One region of the Streptomyces sp. NPDC085944 genome, then DNA from elsewhere that is predicted to be linked to it. Evidence: riboswitches for the same ligand, from Rfam matches in the RefSeq annotation. Region 1 holds a riboswitch; each other region holds the start of a gene.

What was found. Region 1 has a riboswitch for cyclic di-AMP ahead of AB0P07_RS00785 (transglycosylase SLT domain-containing protein). Riboswitches for the same ligand answer to the same signal wherever they lie in the genome.
Region 2: another riboswitch for cyclic di-AMP. It lies ahead of AB0P07_RS29550 (M23 family metallopeptidase); the one in region 1 lies ahead of AB0P07_RS00785 (transglycosylase SLT domain-containing protein).
Region 3: another riboswitch for cyclic di-AMP. It lies ahead of AB0P07_RS01970 (NlpC/P60 family protein); the one in region 1 lies ahead of AB0P07_RS00785 (transglycosylase SLT domain-containing protein).
Region 4: another riboswitch for cyclic di-AMP. It lies ahead of AB0P07_RS30695 (M23 family metallopeptidase); the one in region 1 lies ahead of AB0P07_RS00785 (transglycosylase SLT domain-containing protein).

Annotation. Positions count from the first base shown of each region.
Region 1 is NZ_JBFBJX010000001.1:158,781-163,907, reverse strand. Features, by position in the region: gene AB0P07_RS00790 (polyprenyl synthetase family protein) at 1-659, opposite strand, end outside; cyclic di-AMP (ydaO/yuaA leader) riboswitch at 1,400-1,555, shown strand; gene AB0P07_RS00785 (transglycosylase SLT domain-containing protein) at 1,560-2,051, shown strand; gene AB0P07_RS00780 (HAD family hydrolase) at 2,115-2,924, opposite strand; gene fahA (fumarylacetoacetase) at 3,226-4,461, shown strand; gene AB0P07_RS00770 (M56 family metallopeptidase) at 4,702-5,127, shown strand, end outside.
Region 2 is NZ_JBFBJX010000018.1:28,078-33,204, reverse strand. Features, by position in the region: gene AB0P07_RS29560 (pitrilysin family protein) at 1-538, shown strand, start outside; gene AB0P07_RS29555 (pitrilysin family protein) at 535-1,923, shown strand; cyclic di-AMP (ydaO/yuaA leader) riboswitch at 2,115-2,279, shown strand; gene AB0P07_RS29550 (M23 family metallopeptidase) at 2,292-3,056, shown strand; gene AB0P07_RS29545 (GntR family transcriptional regulator) at 3,185-3,880, shown strand; gene AB0P07_RS29540 (HPr family phosphocarrier protein) at 4,004-4,285, opposite strand; gene AB0P07_RS29535 (GNAT family N-acetyltransferase) at 4,487-5,127, shown strand, end outside.
Region 3 is NZ_JBFBJX010000001.1:389,930-395,056, forward strand. Features, by position in the region: gene AB0P07_RS01960 (hypothetical protein) at 1-278, shown strand, start outside; gene AB0P07_RS01965 (tellurite resistance/C4-dicarboxylate transporter family protein) at 256-1,275, opposite strand; gene AB0P07_RS01970 (NlpC/P60 family protein) at 1,303-2,496, opposite strand; cyclic di-AMP (ydaO/yuaA leader) riboswitch at 2,504-2,690, opposite strand; gene pcrA (DNA helicase PcrA) at 2,943-5,127, shown strand, end outside.
Region 4 is NZ_JBFBJX010000020.1:21,663-26,789, forward strand. Features, by position in the region: gene AB0P07_RS30685 (PrsW family intramembrane metalloprotease) at 1-489, shown strand, start outside; gene AB0P07_RS30690 (aldo/keto reductase) at 506-1,450, opposite strand; gene AB0P07_RS30695 (M23 family metallopeptidase) at 1,603-2,646, opposite strand; cyclic di-AMP (ydaO/yuaA leader) riboswitch at 2,658-2,814, opposite strand; gene AB0P07_RS30700 (PP2C family protein-serine/threonine phosphatase) at 3,039-4,250, opposite strand; tRNA gene AB0P07_RS30705 (tRNA-Met) at 4,454-4,527, opposite strand; gene AB0P07_RS30710 (dihydrofolate reductase family protein) at 4,596-5,127, opposite strand, start outside.

The DNA of each region.
Region 1 (5,127 bases):
TCGGCGAGCTGGAAGGCGACGCCGAGCCGCTCGCCGTACTGGGTGAGCACGTCGACCACCGTCTCGTCGGCGCCGGACATCATCGCGCCGAACCGGCAGGAGACCGCCACCAGCGAGCCCGTCTTGCCGCCCAGCACGTCCAGGTAGTGGTCGACCGGGTCGCGGCCGTCCTGCGGGCCGGCCGTCTCCAGGATCTGGCCGGTGACCAGCCGCTCGAACGCGAGGGCCTGGACGCGGACCGCCTCGGGTCCGAGGTCGGCGAGGATCTGCGAGGCACGGGCGAAGAGGAAGTCGCCGGTGAGGACCGCGACCGAGTTGCCCCAGCGGGTGTTGGCGCTGGGCACCCCGCGCCGCACGGCGGCCTCGTCCATCACGTCGTCGTGGTACAGCGTGGCGAGGTGGGTCAGCTCCACGACCACGGCCGAGGGGACGATCCCGGGGGCGTAGGGGTCGCCGAACTGGGCCGAGAGCATCACCAGCAGCGGACGGAACCGTTTCCCGCCGGCCCGCACCAGGTGCTGGGCGGCCTCCGTGATGAACGGCACCTCGCTTTTGGTTGCCTCAAGCAACCCTTCCTCGACAGCAACCAATCCGGCCTGGACATCGGCTTCCAGAGCCTGGTCCCGCACGCTCAGCCCGAACGGCCCGACGACGGTCACGAGGGGTCTCCTGTCTGCTGGTGTCTACTGGCGATTACCTGGTTTGTCGATAGGTCGCTGCCACCACTCGAGTCAGCGTATCCGGTCACGTTTCGATCACCGCTAGCGCCCACCGCTACAGGCCGGTCGGTATCAGATCATGAACGGTATGTTTTTGATCAGGTGATATGAGCAGATTTTGATCGATATCGCCAGAGGATGAGCCTGACCCCGGGGGCGAGCGGGCCGGAGGCCGCCGCCCGAGACCCCACCACCCCTCCCAACGGCCCGCACTGCGAGAACGTCACCCGATCGACACGCGCGCCCGCCCCGCAGACGCGACACGCCCGCCCTGCCGACCCCGCCCCGCCACCCCCCCCTTCCGCCGGTCCCGCCCCACAGGCCCACCCTTCCCCGCTTCCCCCTCACCCTCCCTCGACACCCGAAGCCGTCCCGAGCGAAGGCCGGTTGGCCCACGATTGAGTTTAATGCCCGTTTTGCCGTGCTTATTGAGACCAGTGAGTTGGCTCACTCGGGCCCCTCCACGGGCAACCTCGCCTGAACCTGTGCCCTCCCTTTGCCCCGCAAGCCAGTTGAGGGTTGACAGCCGCAAAGGATCAAGAGCCACAAACACCCCAGATCAAGGTCAACAGCCGCGTTGGGTGATTCCTGCACTTGTTCCGGACATGTGCTCTCGCATACGTTCCCGGCCTGTCGGGCGGACGCCGAATCCTGCCACCGCCCGTCGCACAGTCATCCACCCAACACACTCGCCGGCAGGAGCGGGGGACCCAGGTAAGTCGCCGCACCGGTCAGCACCGGAGCGGCTAGGGGTGAAGCCGTACCCGTCAGGGCGCGGCCGGGCACCTCCCCGCCCGAACCCGACAGCTCACCTCGTAGGCGTAAGGAGAGGGACACAACATGTCTGCCAACGGTCAGATCCGTCACGCCTTCACCGGCCGCCTCGCCCGCAAGCTCGCCGTGGCCGGCACCGGTGCCGCGGTGCTGGCGCTGCCGCTCATCGGCGCCACCACCGCCTCCGCGGCCACCCCGGCCGCCGCCACGACCGCCACCACGGCGGCGACGACGTACCCGAACAACCTCGACGGCTGGATCCGCGAGTCGCTCGACATCATGGCCCAGCACGGCATCCCCGGGACCTACGACGGCATTTACCGCAACATCATGCGGGAGTCCTCCGGCAACCCGAACGCCATCAACAACTGGGACATCAACGCCATCAACGGCACCCCGTCCAAGGGCCTGCTCCAGGTGATCGACCCGACCTTCCAGGCGTACCACGTGCCCGGCACCTCCTGGAACCCGTACGACCCGGTCGCCAACATCACCGCCGCCTGCAACTACGCGGCCGACCGCTACGGCTCGATGGACAACGTCTTCAGCGCGTACTGAGCCGCACCGCGCGCCCGAGACGGTGCGCACCCCAATACGGTGCGCTTCCAAGGCGGTGCGCTCCTAAGACGCAGGGAAGATCCGCTCGAGGACGACGGCCACGCCGTCGTCCTCGTTCGTCGTGGTGATCTCGTCGGCCACCGCCTTGAGTTCGGGGTGGGCTCCGGCCATGGCGACGCCGTGGGCCGCCCACTGGAACATGGGGATGTCGTTGGGCATGTCCCCGAAGGCGATCGTGTGGCACCGCCGCAGGCCCAGGTGCTCGGCGGCCAGCGCCAGGCCGGTCGCCTTGGTGATGCCGCACGGCTGGAGCTCGACTGTCCCGGGCCCCGACATGGTGACCGTCGCGAGGGAACCGACCACCGCACGCGCCGTCGCCGCCAACTCGTCGTCGGTCAGCTCGGGGTGGCGCAGCAGCACCTTGGTGATGGGCGTGCGCCACAACTCCTCGCGCCGCTCGACGCGTACCGCGGGCAGGGCGGGGTGGGGCATCAGGTAGCCCGGCTCGATGAGCGTCAGCCCGTCGACACCGTCCTGGTCGACGGCGGCGTGCACCTGGCCCACCTCGGCCTCGATCTTGCCGAGCGCGGTCTCGGCCAGCTCCCGGTCCAGGGTGACCGACCACAGCATGCGGTGCGCGCCGGCGTCGTACACCTGGGCGCCCTGCCCGCACACCGCGAGCCCCGTGCAGCCGAGACGGTCGAGCAGGGAGCGCGCCCGGGGGGCCGGCCGCCCCGTCACCACCAGGTGCCGCGCACCCGCCCCGGCGACCCGCGCCAGCGCGGCCAGCGACCGTTCGGAGACGGTGTCGTCGCCGCGGAGCAGCGTGCCGTCCAGATCGGTGGCGACGAGTGAATATGCGGTGCGGTCCATGATCAGAGAATACGGACACCGCACCCGTCCGACTCACCCGCGACCGCTTCCGAACGAGGACGTAGCGAGTGCGTTCGGACCCGGCCACCGATGCACACCGACGCCCGATCGTGCTCACAACCTGACGCATCCTCGGCCGGGGCCGGCTCGGGGCCCCGTGCACCGGTCGACGACGGCACGACCTGCCCGGACGCCGCCTCCGGCCGCACTGCCCAAGACCGGTGGGTCACCCGTAACGTGGCCCGCACGACACACAGCGCGCACGGCGCACATGGCGAGCACGAAAGCGAGGCAGCACCCGATGCCCCCCTTCGATGTCCCCGAGGGCGACCCCTTCGGCCCGCACAACCTTCCGTACGGCGTGTTCTCGATCCCCGGCTCGCAGGAGCGGACGGAACCGACGGTGGGTGTCCGGCTCGGCGACCACGTCCTCGACGCGGGAGCGGCGGCCCACGCGCTCGGCTCGCCGTACGCGTCCCTGCTGGCGCGGCCCACCCTCAACCCGCTGCTGGCCGCCGGGCGTACGGCCTGGTCGGACGTGCGGCGGGCGCTGACGGCGTGGGTGACGGTGCCCTCCCACCGCGAGGTCCTCGAACCCCTCTTCCACCCACTGTCGTCGGTGACCCTGCATCTGCCCTTCGAGGTGGCCGACTACGTCGACTTCTACGCCTCCGAGAACCACGCCCGCAACGTCGGCCGGATCTTCCGCCCCGACGCCGCCGACTCCCTCACCCCGAACTGGAAGCATCTGCCGATCGGCTACCACGGCCGCTCCGGCACGGTCGTCGTCTCCGGCACGGACGTCGTACGCCCGTCGGGGCAGCGCAAGGCCCCTGCCGACGCCGCTCCCGTCTTCGGCCCGTCCGTCCGTCTCGACATCGAGGCCGAGGTGGGCTTCGTGGTGGGCACGCCGTCCGCCCTGGGCCGCCCGGTGGGGCTCGGCGACTTCCGCGAGCACGTCTTCGGGCTCTGCCTGCTCAACGACTGGTCGGCGCGGGACATCCAGGCCTGGGAGTACGTCCCGCTCGGCCCGTTCCTCGGCAAGTCCTTCGCGACGTCCGTGTCGGCGTGGATCACGCCGCTGGACGCTCTGGAGGGGGCCCGGGTGGCACCGCCCGAGCGTACGCACCAGCTGCTGCCCTACCTGGACGACACGCACGACGACCAGGACGGACCCGGCGGTTACGACCTGCGGATCTCCGTCGCCGTCAACGGTCACGTCGTCTCCGAGCCACCGTTCTCCACCATGTACTGGACGGCCGCCCAGCAGTTGGCCCACATGACGGTCAACGGTGCCTCGCTGCGCACCGGCGACCTCTACGGCTCGGGCACGGTGAGCGGGCCCGCCGAGCGTGAGCGGGGGTCGCTGCTGGAACTGACCTGGAACGGCCGCGACCCGCTGGAACTCCCCGACGGCAAACGGACGTTCCTGGAGGACGGCGACGTGGTGTCCCTGTCGGCCTGGGCACCCGGACCGGACGGCGTCCGGGTCGGACTGGGCGAGGTCACCGGACGGGTGGTCGGCCGGGAGGCCTGACGGACGTCCGACGGGGCGTCCCCCTCCGTGCGCCCGCGCATACCCACAGGGCCCCGTCCGAATTCCACGTCCGGTGCCCGCCGCCACCTGACTCACACCGCCCGACCCCGTCATACTGGCGTCGGGCGGTGTGCGCCCGGGGTCCCGCACGACCCGGGCCGGCACCACCCGACTCAGCACAGCACAGCCCCAGTACAGCCAGAGCCGCCCATCCTTCGACCAGGATCCGGAGCCAGTGGCATGACCGTCTGCCTGCTCCTGCTGTTCGTCGTCGCCGTGACCGCCGCGGTGCCGGTGCCCCGCGCGCTGACCCGCTCCGCGTGGCCCGAGCGGGATCCCGTGGTCGCGCTGTGGGTGTGGCAGTGCCTGGTCGCCACCGTGCTGCTGTGCTGCCTGACGGCTCTCGTCCTGGGCGCCACCGCCGTCTTCGGCACCGTGCGCGCCCAGCTCTTCGCTCCGGCGCCGCCCGCGGTGACCGCGGCGTACAACCTCTCCGCCGGACCGGTCTGGGCGGCCGTCCTCACCCTCCTGCTGGCGGGCGGTGCCGCCTGGACGACCGCGATGCTCGCCCGCGAACTCGTCGAGGCCCGCCGCCGGCGCGCCCGCTCACGCGCCCATCTGCGCGAGCGCGCCCCCGACCTGCCCGCCGGGCTCCCCGCCGCCCGC
Region 2 (5,127 bases), on a different contig from region 1:
CGACGCGGCCGACCTCGCCCTGACCGTCCTGGGCGGCGGCGAGTCGTCCCGCCTCTACAACCGGCTGGTGCGCCGCGACCGTACGGCCGTGGCCGCAGGGTTCGGCCTGCTGCGCCTCGCCGGAGCCCCCTCCCTGGGGTGGCTGGACGTGAAGACGTCGGGCGACGTCGAGGTGCCGGTCATCGAGACCGCCGTCGACGAGGAGCTGGCCCGGTTCGCCGAGGAGGGCCCCACGGCCGAGGAGATGGAGCGCGCCCAGGCCCAGCTCGAGCGGGAGTGGCTGGACCGCCTGGGCACGGTGGCCGGCCGTGCCGACGAACTGTGCCGGTACGCCGTCCTGTTCGGCGACCCGCAGCTCGCCCTCACCGCCGTGCAGCGGGTGCTGGAGGTGACCGCGGAGGAGGTCCAGGAGGTCGCCAAGGCCCGCCTGCGTCCCGACAACCGCGCGGTGCTCGTCTACGAGCCCACCGCCCCGGCCGACGAGACCGACGCCGACCCGACCGACGCCACCGACGAGAACGAGGAGGCGGCCAAGTGACCGAGCTCGCCACCATGGACTTCCACGCACAGCCGCAGGCCGGCGAGCCCAAGCCGTGGGCCTTTCCGGCCCCCGAGCGCGGCAGCCTCGACAACGGACTCACCGTGCTGCGCTGCCACCGCCCAGGCCAGCAGGTCGTCGCCGTCGAGGTGCTCCTGGACGCGCCCCTGGACGCCGAGCCGGCCGGTCTCGACGGCGTCGCCACCATCATGGCGCGCGCCTTCTCCGAGGGCACCGACAAGCACTCCGCCGAGGACTTCGCCGCCGAGCTGGAGCGCTGCGGCGCCACCCTCGACGCGCACGCCGACCACCCGGGTGTCCGGCTGAGCCTGGAGGTCCCCGCCTCGCGCCTCGCCAAGGCGCTCGGCCTGCTCGCCGACGCCCTCAGGGCGCCCGCCTTCGCGGACGGCGAGGTCGAACGGCTGGTGCGCAACCGGCTCGACGAGATCCCGCACGAGCTGGCCAACCCCTCCCGCCGCGCCGCGAAGGAACTCTCCAAGGAGCTGTTCCCGGCCGACTCGCGCATGTCGCGCCCGCGCCAGGGCACCGAGGAGACCGTCGCGGCCGTCGACTCGGCCGCCGTACGCGCCTTCTACGAGCGGCACGTCCGCCCCGCCACGGCCACCGCCGTGGTCGTCGGCGACCTCACCGGCGTCGACCTGGACGCGCTGCTCGGCGACACCCTGGGCGCGTGGACCGGTCCGGCCGCAGAGCCGCGCCCCGTGCCCCCGGTGACCGCCGACGACCGGGGCAGGGTCGTCATCGTGGACCGTCCCGGCGCCGTCCAGACGCAGCTGCTGATCGGCCGCACCGGCGCCGACCGGCACGACCGCGTGTGGCCCGCGCAGGTGCTCGGCACGTACTGCCTCGGCGGCACCCTCACCTCGCGCCTGGACCGCGTCCTGCGCGAGGAGAAGGGATACACCTACGGCGTACGGGCGTTCGGCCAGGTCCTGCGGTCCGCGCCGGACGGGACGGGCGCCGCGATGCTCGCCATCAGCGGCTCCGTCGACACCCCCAACACCGGTCCCGCCCTGGAAGACCTGTGGACGGTGCTGCGCAAGCTCGCCGCGGAGGGGCTCACCGACGCCGAGCGCGACGTGGCCGTGCAGAACCTGGTGGGTGTGGCGCCGCTCAAGTACGAGACGGCGGCGGCCGTGGCGGACACGCTCGCCGACCAGGTCGAGCAGCACCTGCCCGACGACTTCCAGGCGACGCTCTACCGTCAACTCGCCGCCACGGGCACCGTGGAGGCCACGGCGGCGGTCGTGAACGCCTTCCCGGTGGACCGCCTCGTGACGGTCCTCGTCGGCGACGCGGCGCAGATCAAGGAGCCCGTCGAGGCCCTCGGCATCGGTGAAGTCACCGTGGTGGCGGCCGAGTAGCGGCAGGCGCGTGCGGTGGCCCTGGTGACCGGAGTGTCACCAGGGCCGCCGTATGTCCCAATTGGGGGAGTGGCTGCCTGTCTGCCCTGTGGCGTGCGCTACAAAAAGCCTGTTGCGTTTGAGGATTGAACACAGCCGCGTTTAGCGTCTTCCGGGCTGTTCGTCAGGCAGTGCGCCGCACCCGCGGCACCGGACAGTCATCGCCGAGTCCCCGTACGGCGCGAGCCAGGGGAGCCGGGGACCCACCGCAGTCCCTGGGGTGAATCGGACGCCCGCGCGCGCAGCGAGGGGGTCCGTAGGAGACCTTCCACCTCCGAACCCGTCAGCTAACCCGGTAGGCGAGAGGGAAGGAAAGGACAAGCCTCTACATGGCGTTCACGCGCGCCACCGGGAAGCACCGCCGTCCCAGTCGGGTGCACCGCACCACCGCCCGTGCGGCGGGAGTCGCGGCCCTCGCCACCACCGGCGTCGTCGGCACCCTCGCGGCTCCGGCGCTCGCCGCCGAGCCCGAGGTGGAGCAGAGCGGACTCACCCCGGTCGTCACCATCGGCGACTCCATAGCCGACGAGATCGACGCCCAGGCCGTCGCCCAGAAGCAGGCGGCCGTGGACGCCGCCGCCCGCGAGGCGGCCCGGGAAGCGGCCCGCGAGCGGGCGGCCGAGGCGGCCAAGGAGGCGCGCGAGGCCAAGGAACGCGCCGCGCGGGAGGCGGAGCGCAAGCGCCTCAACACCTTCGTCACGCCGATCACCGCCTCCTACGTCTCCACCGCGTACCGGGCCGGCAGCTCCCTGTGGTCCTCCGGCAGTCACACCGGCATCGACTTCCACGCCGCCGGCGGCACCTCCGTGCACGCGGTCGGCGTCGGCACCGTCGTCGAGGCCGGCTGGGGCGGTGCGTACGGCAACCAGGTCGTCATCAAGATGCACGACGGCACGTACACGCAGTACGGGCACCTGTCCTCCATCGGCGTCTCGGTCGGTCAGTCGGTCGGGCCCGGGCAGCAGATCGGCCTCTCCGGCGCCACCGGCAACGTCACCGGACCGCACCTGCACTTCGAGGCACGCACGAGCCCCGAATACGGCTCGGACATGGACCCCGTCGCCTACCTCCGCTCGCACGGCGTGAACGTCTGACGGCCGCGTCAGAAAAGCCCCGCCTCCTTGAGTCGGGGCTTTTCGCATTCCATATTCGCTTGATTGGCCTAGAGTCGCTGAACATGCGTCCATCGTCGACGTTTCAGGGATCGAGGCGGAGGTCGGTCATGCGTATTCCGGCGCATTCTGTGTGCACGGCGATCCGGGACGACATCGTCGCCGGTGTCCACGGACGCGGGAGCCGGCTCACCGAGGAAATCCTCGCCCGCCGCTACGGCGTCTCGCGCGTCCCCGTGCGCGAGGCCCTGCGCACGCTGGAGGCGGAGGGCTTCGTGGTGACCCGGCGGCACGCGGGCGCCTGCGTCGCGGAACCGACCGAGCAGGAGGCCGCCGACCTGCTGGAGACCCGCGCCCTCCTGGAGCCGCTCGGTGCCTCCCGGGCTGCCCGGCGGCGCACCGAGGCCCACCTCAAGGTGTTGCGCGGCCTGGTCAGGCTGGGGCAGGAGCGGGCCAGGCAGGGCGGCGGGGAGGATCTGCGCCCGCTGGGCGGCTGGTTCCACGAGACCCTCGCCCGGGCGGCGGGCAGCCCCTCCCTGGCCGCACTCCTGACCCAACTGCGCCACAAGATCGCCTGGATGTACGTCCAGGAGGCCCCCGCCGGACCCGTGCAGCACTGGGCGGAGTGCGGCGCGATCGTCGACGCGGTGGCCCGGGGCGACGGTGAACGCGCCCGGGCGCTCATGACGCTGCACACCGAACGGTCGGCGTCGGCATACCGGCTGCGGTTCGCCTCCGGCGGCGGGCGGACGGAGTGCGTGAGGAATGCGCAACAATCCGTACACACGGCGGTGCTGCCGAAGTAACACGAGTGCCGTACAAAGAGGCGGGGAATTCAAGGACCGCTTTTCCGGTGCTCGGAACGGAAAAGGTGAAAGGCCCGCCGGGCGATACCGGCGGGCCTTTCGGTGCTGCTGCTCCCTGGTCCGTCAGACGGTCTCGGGAAGCTCCTCGAGCCCCTCGGCGACCAGCTTCGCCAGCCGGTCCAGGGCGGCCTCGGCGTCCTCGGCGTCGGAGGCGAGGACGATCTCCTCGCCACCCTGGGCGCCGAGGCCGAGGACGGCCAGCATGGAGGCCGCGTTGACGGGGGACCCGTCGGCCTTGGCGATCGTCACCGGGACGCCTGTGGCCGTGGCGGCTCGGACGAAGATGGAGGCGGGGCGGGCGTGGAGACCCTCGGCCCAGCCGACGTTGACGCGGCGCTCAGCCATGTGATGCTGCCCTTCAGGTGTTCAGAGGGGTTGGAGTTGTCTAGACCAGGTTGTCTAGACCAGTTTCCCACATCGTGAAGCAAGGCGGGACGACCGCGTGTGCCGTCCCGTGCGGTGCCCGGACCGCGGCCTCGGTCCGGGATTCCGTTGTCCACAGACTGCCCCGCGCCGTTGTCGTACGCGAGCCGTAGTCTGGGGCCCATGCAGACCTCGTCGGACCGGCACGAGTACCCCGCCCACTGGGAAGCCGACGTGGTGCTGCGCGACGGCGGCACCGCGCGCGTCCGCCCCATCACCGTTGATGACGCCGAGCGCCTGGTCAGCTTCTACGAGCAGGTCTCCGACGAGTCGAAGTACTACCGCTTCTTCGCGCCGTACCCTCGCCTGTCCGCCAAGGACGTCCACCGCTTCACGCACCACGACTTTGTGGACCGGGTGGGACTCGCGGCCACCATCGGCGGCGAGTTCATCGCCACCGTACGCTACGACCGGATCGGCGCCGGCGGAACACCCGCCACCGCACCGGCCGACGAGGCCGAGGTCGCCTTTCTCGTCCAGGACGCCCACCAGGGACGCGGCGTCGCCTCCGCCCTCCTGGAGCACATCGCCGCCGTCGCCCGCGAGCGCGGCATCCGCCGCTTCGCCGCCGAGGTGCTGCCCGCCAACACCAAGATGATCAAAGTCTTCATGGACGCCGGGTACACCCAGAAGCGGAGCTTCGAGGACGGCGTGGTCCGCCTGGAGTTCGGTCTCGAACCCACCGACCGCTCGCTCGCCGTGCAGTACGGGCGCGAGCAGCGCGCGGAGGCCCGTTCCGTCCAGCGGCTGCTGCAGCCCGGCTC
Region 3 (5,127 bases), 230 kb from region 1:
AGATGAAGGCGATGGGCCGGGGCGCGGCCCGGTTCACCCCCGCCATGCTGCACGGCGCGCTGACGATGCTGGTCACCGGTGCCGTCCTGATCGGCCTCAACCAGGCCCAGGACTACTCCGTGGACAACGTCAAGATGGGCGTCAAGCTCGCCGTGCTGATCGTGATCCTCGGCCTGGTCTACGTGAAGCGCGACGAGGACAAGGTGGAAAAGCCGCTGTTCGGCCTGGTGGGCGGGCTGACCCTGGTGAACGTCTTCATCGCGGTGCTGTGGACCTGACTGCCGCCCCGGAGCCCGCTGCCAGGGACCGCAGCCCGGAGCGGGCCCGGACGACCGCCCCCGTGGCGACCACCAGCCAACCGGCCACTGCGATCCACAGCAGCGCCCGGCCGGGGGCGTCCAGCCACGGCACGTCGACGGCGGCGGCCACCGACAGTGTCGCCGCCGCCGTCATGCCGAGCGGGAAGACCGTCGACCAGCGGCGTACGTCGTAGCCGAGGCGCGGCCAGGCGATCTCGGCGGCCAGCAGCACGGCGTACCAGGCGAGGTCGAGGGCGAGCAGGAAGACGGTCAGGTCGTGCAGGACGGCCTGGTCGTCGGCGTTCCACAGGTACATGCCGGTCCCGGCCGCCGCGAGCAGCTTGGCCCCGGCGAGGGCCGAGATGGCGAGCGCGCCGCCCGCCACCCACTGGTCCCCGGAGCCCCGGGCCACCTGCCGCAGGTCGAAGCGGAACAGCGCGATCAGATAGAGCACGATCCCCAGCCAGAACGGCACCAGCGCCGCGTGCGCCAGCCAGGGCGTCGAGGTGGCCGCGGACAGCGTCGCGGCGAGCACGGCGAGGCCCTCCGTCGCCACGCAGCCCAGGAACACCGCCCCGGGCATCCTCCGCCCCCAGTGCCGCACCACCACGAGCAGCAGCCACGGCCACAGCACCGCCGCCAGCACCAGCAGCACCGCCGCCAGCAGCGACCAGCCCAGCAGCGAGAAACGGGTGCCGACCACGGTCGTCGCGGCGACGGCCGTCAGCGCGCCCGGCGTCCCCGCCCGCTCGATCCACCGCGGCCGGTGGGCGAACAGCAGGTAGACGAAGTTCGCGGCCAGTATCAGCCAGGCGACACAGGCCAGGGCCAGGGCGATCCGGGACAGGACCTCGCGGCCCGTCAGATGCAGGGCGACCGACACGATGCCGGTCGCCATCACCGCGGCCCCGGCCGCCGGTGGACGCCGCGCCAGCCAGGTGCGCAGCGCGGAGGGGTGGTGGGTGGCCGATGGCATGGCCACGATGGTAGAGAACCCTGCTGGTCAGGCGGGGCGCACCACGCTGTAGATGGACGACTCGCCGTCGTAGAAGATGGATTCCTCGCGGACGTACGCGCCCGGCTTCGGGGCGTGGATCATCATGCCGTCGCCGATGTACAGGCCGACGTGGCTGATGTCGTCGTAGAAGAAGACCAGGTCACCGGGTTGTGCCTGGGAGACGGGGACGGTCGTGCCGGCGTTGACCTGGTCGTAGGTGACGCGCGGCAGCGTCACGCCCGCGGCCTTCCAGGCGGCCTGGGTGAGGCCCGAGCAGTCGTAGGAGTCGGGGCCCGTGGCGCCCCAGACGTACGGCTTGCCGATCTGGGCGCGGGCGAAGGCGATCGCCTTGTCGGCCTTGGTGCCGGTCGAGGTGCCCGGCGTCGACGAGCCCGAGGAGTCCGACGAACCGGTGCCGCCGGAGGTTCCCGCGGATCCGGAGCCGCTCTCCTGCTGCTGGGCGGCCTCCTCCTGCCGCTTGCGCTCGGCCGCCTCCTCCGCCTGCTGTTTCGCCAGCTCGGCGGCTTTGCGGGCGGCCTCCTGCTGCTTCTTCTTCTCGATCGCCGCCAGCCGGGCCTTCTCCTCGGCGGTCAGCTCCGACAGCAGCTCGCGCGCGGTGGCGAGCTTCTGCTGGACGGTCGACTTGGCCGTCTTGAGGTCGTTCTGCGACTCGGTGAGGGTCTCGAGGCTCTCGGTGGCCTCCCGGCGCTTCTTCATCGTCTCGGACTGCTGGGTGACGTAGTCGTCCACGGCACTCTTCTGCCGCCCGGTGAGCCGGTCCATCAGCTGGTTCTGGTCGAAGTAGTCCTGCGGCGAGTCCGCGAGCAGCAGGGTCGCGGTCTCCGGGACCGAGGCGCCCGTGCGGTACTGGGCGGAGGCGAAGGAGCCCAGCTCCGCGCGCGCGTCGTTGAGGTTCTGGGTGCGCTTGGCGACGTCGTCGAGGAGACCGTCGACCTTCTTGCGCTGCTTGGTGGTCTTCTCCTTGGCCGCGTTGTACTTCTCGGTCGCCGCCCCGGCCTGGCGGTACAGGTCGTCGACCTTCTTCTCGACCTCCTCGAGGGTCGGCCGGTCGTCCGACGGCGTGGCATTGGCCGTCTGGGACAGCAGGGCGACGGAGGTGAGGGCCGCGGTGGCGAGGGCCGGGGTCCGTATGCCCGCGACGCGGGGACCGGTGGGACGCGACTTGCGGTGCGACGCCAAGGGAGGCGACTCCTTCCAGTGCTCCGCCTACCGGGTTAGCTGTCGGGTTCGGGCGGTGTGGCGGGGAAGGGTTGCCCTACGGCGGACCGTCCTCTCGTCTCGGCGAGGGCGGTGCGGCCGATTCACCCCAAGGTCTCGGTGGGTCCCCGGCTCCGGGTGCCGTGCGGGCAGACCGGACTCGGCGGAGGCCGCGCGGCCCGGCGAGGTTCGCCGGAGGGGGTCGAGCGGCCTGCCCCGCACCGTAGCCAACTCGTGTGGCCGCTGTGAAGGTTGGCGGGTGATATGCCCGATACGTTTTCGTGACCTTTCGCGAGGTGCCTCCGAGGCGATAGCCGGCGTCACTCTTCGTGGTTCCCCTGGTCGCAGGGCGTGTCCGCGCCGGTGGTGGTGGTCATTTTCCGGGGCGGCACCGGGTTGTCGGTGCGGCACCCTAGACTCGGAGAGCGATGAGCAGCCTCTTTGACGACAACTTCCTGGCGAGCCTCCAGACCCCTCGGGGTCACGAGGAGGAACCCCCGCCGCCGCCCGAGGGCGATCACGGACCGGAGCCGGTTCCGCACGATCTGTTCGGCGGGAAGTTCGACGTGCCTCCGGACCGGGACACCCACTACCGGGACGGCGCCCCGCGCCCCGCCCTGGACGCCGCGGCGCTCCTGGAGGGGCTGAACGAGAACCAGAGGGCCGCCGTCGTCCACTCCGGCTCCCCGCTGCTCATCGTGGCCGGTGCCGGCTCCGGCAAGACCCGCGTGCTCACCCACCGCATCGCCCACCTGCTGGCCGAGCGGCACGTCCACCCCGGGCAGATCCTCGCGATCACCTTCACCAACAAGGCCGCGGGCGAGATGAAGGAGCGCGTGGAGCAGCTCGTCGGCCCGCGCGCCAACGCGATGTGGGTGATGACCTTCCACAGCGCGTGCGTGCGCATCCTGCGCCGCGAGTCGAAGAAGCTCGGCTTCACCTCGTCCTTCTCGATCTACGACGCCGCCGACTCCAAGCGGCTCATGGCGCTGGTCTGCCGCGACCTGGACCTGGACCCCAAGCGCTTCCCGCCGAAGTCGTTCAGCGCGAAGATCAGCAACCTGAAGAACGAGCTGATCGACGAGGAGGACTTCGCCGCCCAGGCGGCCGACGGCTTCGAGAAGACCCTCGCCCAGGCCTACGCCATGTACCAGGCACGGCTGCGCGAGGCCAACGCCCTCGACTTCGACGACCTGATCATGACGACGGTCAACCTGCTGCGCGCCTTCCCGGACGTCGCCGAGCACTACCGCCGCCGCTTCCGGCACGTCCTGGTCGACGAGTACCAGGACACCAACCACGCCCAGTACGCCCTGGTGCGCGAACTGGTCGGCGGGGCCTCGGAGCACCCCGTCGACGTGCCGCCGGAGGCCGAGGTGCCGCCCGCCGAGCTGTGCGTGGTGGGCGACGCCGATCAGTCGATCTACGCCTTCCGCGGCGCCACCATCCGCAACATCCTCCAGTTCGAGGAGGACTACCCGGACGCGACGACGATCCTGCTCGAGCAGAACTACCGCTCCACGCAGACCATCCTCAGCGCCGCCAACGCGGTCATCGAGCGCAACGAGTCCCGCCGCCCCAAGAACCTGTGGACCAACCAGGGCAGCGGCGCGCAGATCACCGGGTACGTCGCCGACACCGAGCACGACGAGGCGCAGTTCGTCGCCGACGAGATAGACCGCCTCACCGACGCGGGCGAGGCCAAGGCCGGCGACGTCGCGGTCTTCTACCGGACCAACGCGCAGTCCCGTGTCTTCGAAGAGGTCTTCATCCGCACCGGTCTGCCCTACAAGGTCGTCGGCGGCGTCCGCTTCTACGAGCGCAAGGAGGTCCGGGACGTCCTGGCCTACCTGCGGGTGCTGGCCAACCCGGAGGACTCGGTGCCGCTGCGCCGCATCCTCAACGTCCCCAAGCGCGGCATCGGCGACCGCGCGGAGGCGATGATCGACGCCCTCTCCCAGCGCGAGAAGATCAGCTTCCCGCAGGCGCTGAGGCGCGTCGACGAGGCGTACGGCATGGCCGCGCGCTCCGCGAACGCCGTCAAGCGGTTCAACACGCTCATGGAGGACCTCCGTACGATCGTCGAGTCCGGCGCCGGACCGGCGACCGTCCTGGAGGCGATTCTCGAACGCACCGGGTACCTGGCGGAGTTGCAGGCCTCCACCGACCCGCAGGACGAGACCCGCATCGAGAACCTGCAGGAACTCGCGGCCGTAGCCCTGGAGTTCGAGCAGGAGCGGGCCGAGGGCGAGGAGGCCGGGACCCTGGCCGACTTCCTGGAGAAGGTCGCGCTCGTCGCGGACTCCGACCAGATCCCCGACGAGGAGGACGGCGACGGCGTCGTCACCCTGATGACCCTGCACACCGCCAAGGGCCTGGAGTTCCCGGTCGTCTTCCTCACCGGCATGGAGGACGGCGTGTTCCCGCACATGCGCGCCCTCGGCCAGGCCAAGGAGCTGGAGGAGGAACGCCGCCTCGCCTACGTCGGCATCACCCGGGCTCGCGAACGCCTCTACCTGACCCGGTCGACGCTGCGCAGCGCCTGGGGTCAGCCGTCGTACAACCCGCCCTCGCGGTTCCTGGAGGAGATCCCGGCGCTCCACCTGGAGTGGA
Region 4 (5,127 bases), on a different contig from region 1:
GAGCTGCCCGCGTACGTCGTCGCCGGGTGGCTGACGCCGACGGAACCGTACGCGCTCGGCTCGATGCGGGCCCGCCGCGTCGCCCGGCAGTACGCCCGCCGGCACGTCGGGAAGGAGGGGGCGCGGGCGGTGGCGCGGTACGAGGCCTGCGCGACCTCGGTGGCGTTCCTGCGGCAGCGCGGGCGCCGGGGCAGGGCGGGCGCCGACTTCGCCGTACGCGAGCGGGAACTGCTGGACGCCCTGTGGCGGCTGCGGGGCGTGGCCCGTCCGGCGCTGGAGTACGCGGCCCGGGTCACGGCACCGCCGGCGCCGCGGCCGGTCCCGCCGTGGGTGTACGGGTACGGGGCGCCCGGCCCGTACGGACCCGCGCCGGTGCCCGCCCCGTACGGTCCGTACGGTCCGCCCCCGTCGCACCATCCGTACGCGCCGCCCACCCCGCCACTGCCCTACGCGCCGCAGTACCCGCCACCCCGCCCCTACGGGCCGTAGGGCCCGCGCCGCCCGCTCAGGCGGACGCCCGCGTGAGCCGCTCCGCCTCGTCCTGCGTCAGATCCAGCTCGGCCACGCCCAGCAGTGCGGGCAGTTGCTCGACGGTGCGCGCGGAGGCGATGGGCGCCGCCACCGTCGGCCGGCCGGCCAGCCAGGCGAGGGCCACCGTGGCGACGGGCACGCCGTGCGTCTCGGCGATCTCGTCCAGGGCGGCGAGCACCCGGCGCCCGCGCTCGGTCTCCAGGTGCTTGGCCGCACCGCCCGCCCGCGGGCTGTCCACGGCGGTGCCCGGCCGGTACTTGCCGGTGAGGAAGCCGGCCGCGAGCGCGTAGTACGGCACGGCGGCGAGACCGGCCCGCTCGGCGAGGCCGCTCAGTTCGCCCTCGTAGGTGTCGCGGGAGACCAGGTTGTAGTGCGGCTGGAGAGCGACGTACCGGGCCAGGCCCTCGCGCTCGGAGAACTCCAGGGACGCCGCGAGCCGCTCGGCGGAGATGTTGGAGGCGGCGATGTGCCGCACCTTGCCGGCCCTCACCAGCTCGTCGAGGGCGCCGATGATCTCCTCGACCGGCACCTCGGGCTTGTCGAAGTGGGTGTAGTAGAGGTCGATCCGGTCGGTGCCCAGGCGGCGCAGCGAGGCGTCGGCCGCGGCCTTGATGTTCGCGGCGGACAGGCCGGGGTAGTCGGGGTGCTGGCTGACCTTGGTGGCCAGGACGACGTCGTCACGGTTGCCGCGGGAGGCGAGCCACTTGCCGAGGACGGTCTCGGACTCGCCGCCGCTGTTGCCGTCGACCCAGGCGGAGTAGGAGTCGGCGGTGTCGACGAAGTTGCCGCCCGCCGCCGTGTAGGCGTCGAGGACGGCGAAGGAGGTGTCCTGGTCGGCGGTCCAGCCGAAGACGTTGCCGCCGAGGGCCAGGGGGAAGACCTCGAGGTCGGAGGAGCCGAGCTTGCGCAGAGAAGTCATGTGGAGGATCAACGACCGCACTGGAGCGGACCATTCCGGATGCACGCAAAAACCCCGCAAAACGACCGCGAACCGGCAGCCCTGACGTCGGGGGGTTGCCGTCAGGACCGCCGGGGTTCAGCGGGGCGGGAAGCGTGACGACTCAGTCGGTCTCAGGGGGTGAGGCCCTTGCTCTGCAGCCAGGCCATCGGGTCGATGCCGGAGCCGTCGGCGGTGTGCACCTCGAGGTGGAGGTGGGCACCGGTGACGTTGCCGGTGGCGCCGACGCGGCCGATGACGTCACCGGTGGTGACCTTCTGGCCGACGCTGACGTTGATCGACGACTGGTGCGCGTACCAGAGCTCGGTGCCGTCGTCGAGGGTGAGCACGGTCTTGTAGCCGTACGACCCGTCCCAGCCGGCCGACGTGATGGTGCCGCTGTGCACCGCCTTGAGCAGCGTGCCCGTGGGGGCGGCGAAGTCGAGGCCGGTGTGGTGACCGGATGCCCACAGGGAGCCGGCCTGGTTGAAGGTGGAGGAGATCGTGTACGAGGAGGTCGGCAGGGTGAACTGCTTGGCCAGCTCGGCGAGCCGCTCGGCCTCGGCCTTCTTCGCGGCCTCCTCCTCCGCCTTCTTCTTGGCGGCGGCGGCCTTCTCCTCGGCCTCCTTCTCCGCCTTGGCGGCGGCTTCCGCGGCCTTTTTCTCGGCGGCGGCCTGCGCTTCGGCGGCGGCCTTGGTCTCGACCTGGGCCTGCTGCTGCTCGGCCTGCGCCATGATCCGGGCCCGCAGCGACTCGCCGGCCCCGGCGGAACCCGCGTCCGCCCCGGTGTCCGCGGCGACGGCCTGGGTGATGCCGCTGAGCGGGGTGGCGGAACCCTCGGGCTCCGCCTCCTCGTCGCCGCCGGGCATGAGCGAGCCGACGTTCGGCAGGTCCGGCATGGAGATGGACACCGGCGGCTTGCCGGTCTGCGCGCTGGCCATGCCGCCCGCGCCGACGGCGGCTATGACACCGACGCCGAGGACGGTGGAGCTGCGGGCGAGCCCGCCGCGCTGCTTGGCGACGCGGTGCCGGCCGCGCACGGGGCGGATGGACTCCGCGGTGGGGTTCCACTCCTCCCAGGGGCCCTCTTCGGCGCGGGGGGCGTCGTAGCCGAAGGTGTCGGTGCCGTGCCCGGTGGGCACGAACGGGGCCTCGGGGGCAGGCCGGTTGGACGCCACGTGGGCGTACTCCTTTCCTTCCTTCTCGCCTACCGGGTTAGCTGACGGGTTCGGAGCAGGAAGGTCTCCTACGGGTGCGTGCCGACGTGTTTCCACGGCGTCATGCGCCCGATTCACCCCAATGTGGTGGTTCCCCGGTTCCCTTGCGGGATTCGGCGCGTGCGCACGGAGCCGCCTTCTGTGACGGCTGGGACGACCGCGCTGCGTTATCGAACGTTAATAGACGCGAGGCTCGGATTCCAAGCCGTTCCACTTGATCATTAACGGCAACGGCCGGGACGCACCCCTCACGACCACTGAAATCCGGACGAGTTGACTCGCTCTCGGTATTCCCCTTCACGCCACTTTCTTCTGACGGTGTATCAGTTGTTATGCGGAGGGGGGTCGCACTGTCACGACTCGTGACAATGATCAAGGTCGTCGTGCCGGGGGCGCCGTACGGCCAGCAGCGCCATGTCGTCCGCCATGCCGCCCCCGGAGTGCCGGCGCACGTCCTCGGCGAGGGTGTCGAGCAGGGTCGCCGGATGCCGGAAGACGCGGCCGGCCAGCCGCGTCAGCGGATCGTAGAACTCGCCCCCGGCGTCCCGGGCTTCGGTCAGCCCGTCGGTGTAGAGCAGCAGGGTGGCCCCACCTGGGAAGTCGACCTCCTCCGCCCGGTCGGGCCAGACGCCCAGCTCGCCCATGCCGAGCGGCAGCGCCGACTCGCGGGCGGGCAGGGCGCCCAGGGTGCCGTCGGCGTGGAGCAGCAGGGGCGGCGGATGGCCGCGGTTGACGATGCGTACGGTCCCGTCACCGTGCGGGAGTTCGGCGAGGACGGCGGTGGTGAAGCCCTCGAAGGCGTCCAGTCCGTCCCGCCGGGTGCCCTCGCGCGCCAGCGCCCGCTCCAGCCGCTGCGCCACGGCCTCCAGCGTCGCCTCCTGCTCGGCGGCCTCCCGGAACGCGCCGATCACGACGGCGACGGCGGCGACCGCGCCCATGCCCTTGCCGCGCACGTCGCCGACGATGAGCCGGACGCCGCGGGCGGAGTCCTGCACCGCGTACAGGTCGCCCCCGATGAACGCGTCGGCCTGCGCGGCCTCGTAGCAGACGGCGATCTCGAAACCCGCGATGCGCTCGGCGGGTTGGGGCAGCACGGCGCGCTGGGCGGCCGCGGCGATCTCGCGGACGGAGACGAGACGCTCGCTGCTGCGCCGGACCATGCCGTTGACGATGACGGCGAGCACGGCGACCGTCGCGATGGTGATCAGCTCGGTGAGGGAGTCGACGTAGTGGATGACGCCCTTGCCCAGCTGAAGCCCGATGACCGAGACGACCACGGCGACACCGGTGAGCGCCGTGCCGCGCCGCGAGTAGAGCGGGGCGGCGATCAGGGGAGCGGCCGTGTAGAGGGGGCCGGCGGTGAAGTACCTCGGGGTGAGGATGTCGTACAGGATGGCGACGACGATCAGCAGCACGGGAAGCGCGTGCACGAAGACGCGCCCGTAAGCGGTCCGGCTGCGCGGCGGCGGCCCGGCGGGCGGCTGCTCGTCCCCGAGGCCCGGGTCGGGAACGGGATCGCCGGGGAGCCGGCCACCGGCTCTGGCGGCCGCTCCCTCGTCCTCCACGTCACCTGGCCGCACCACTCGTCTCCCACCACCCCGCACGTCCGTGCGCCGCTTACCGTCCAGGAGTCCAGGTTTCCGGGAGCGGGGGCGGGCGGCGAGCGGTGAGGGGCCGACCGGATGACACGGGGGTGCGGGACGCCGTCGTACGTGCCGAGACGCACCGAGGGCCGGAACCCTTTCGGATTCCGGCCCTCGGCCTTCAGTAGCGGGGACAGGATTTGAACCTGCGACCTCTGGGTTATGAGCCCAGCGAGCTACCGAGCTGCTCCACCCCGCGCCGTTGTGTTCACCACTGTACGTCATCCCGGGACCGGAATGCACATCGGTGTCTCCGCCGCCGGTTCCCTACCGCTCCAGATGGCGGTTCGGCGCCTTGGCCGCCCCCTCGTACTCGGGCAGTACGACGACGGCGGCGCCCTGCGCGGCGAGCAACCCGCTCCCGTCCGCGCCCGCCACGAAGGTGTCCGGCTCCCGCCAGGCCGTGACGACCCGGCGCACCCCGGCGTCGAGGATCAGCCGGGCACAGGGCGCGGGACGGGAGGCCCGGCGGGCACAGGGCTCGAGACTGCTGTACACGGTCGCGCCCGCGAGCCGTGCGTCGCAGGGGTCGATCTTGGCGAGCGCGGCCTCTTCGGCGTGCACCACGGGATCGCCGCCCTCCCGCGAATACCCGCGCGCCAGCTCGCTCCCGTCGGCGGCGACCACGACCGCCCCCACGCTGAACGCGGTCTCCGACGGCGGACACAGGCCGGCCAGCTCACAGGCGACCTCCAGCCAGTACCGGTCGGCGGGGGCCACACGCTCGCCGGTCCCGGGTGCGGTGGGCCGGTACCGCATCAGCACGACGTCCTCGATCCGCCGCGTCCCGACCAGCGCG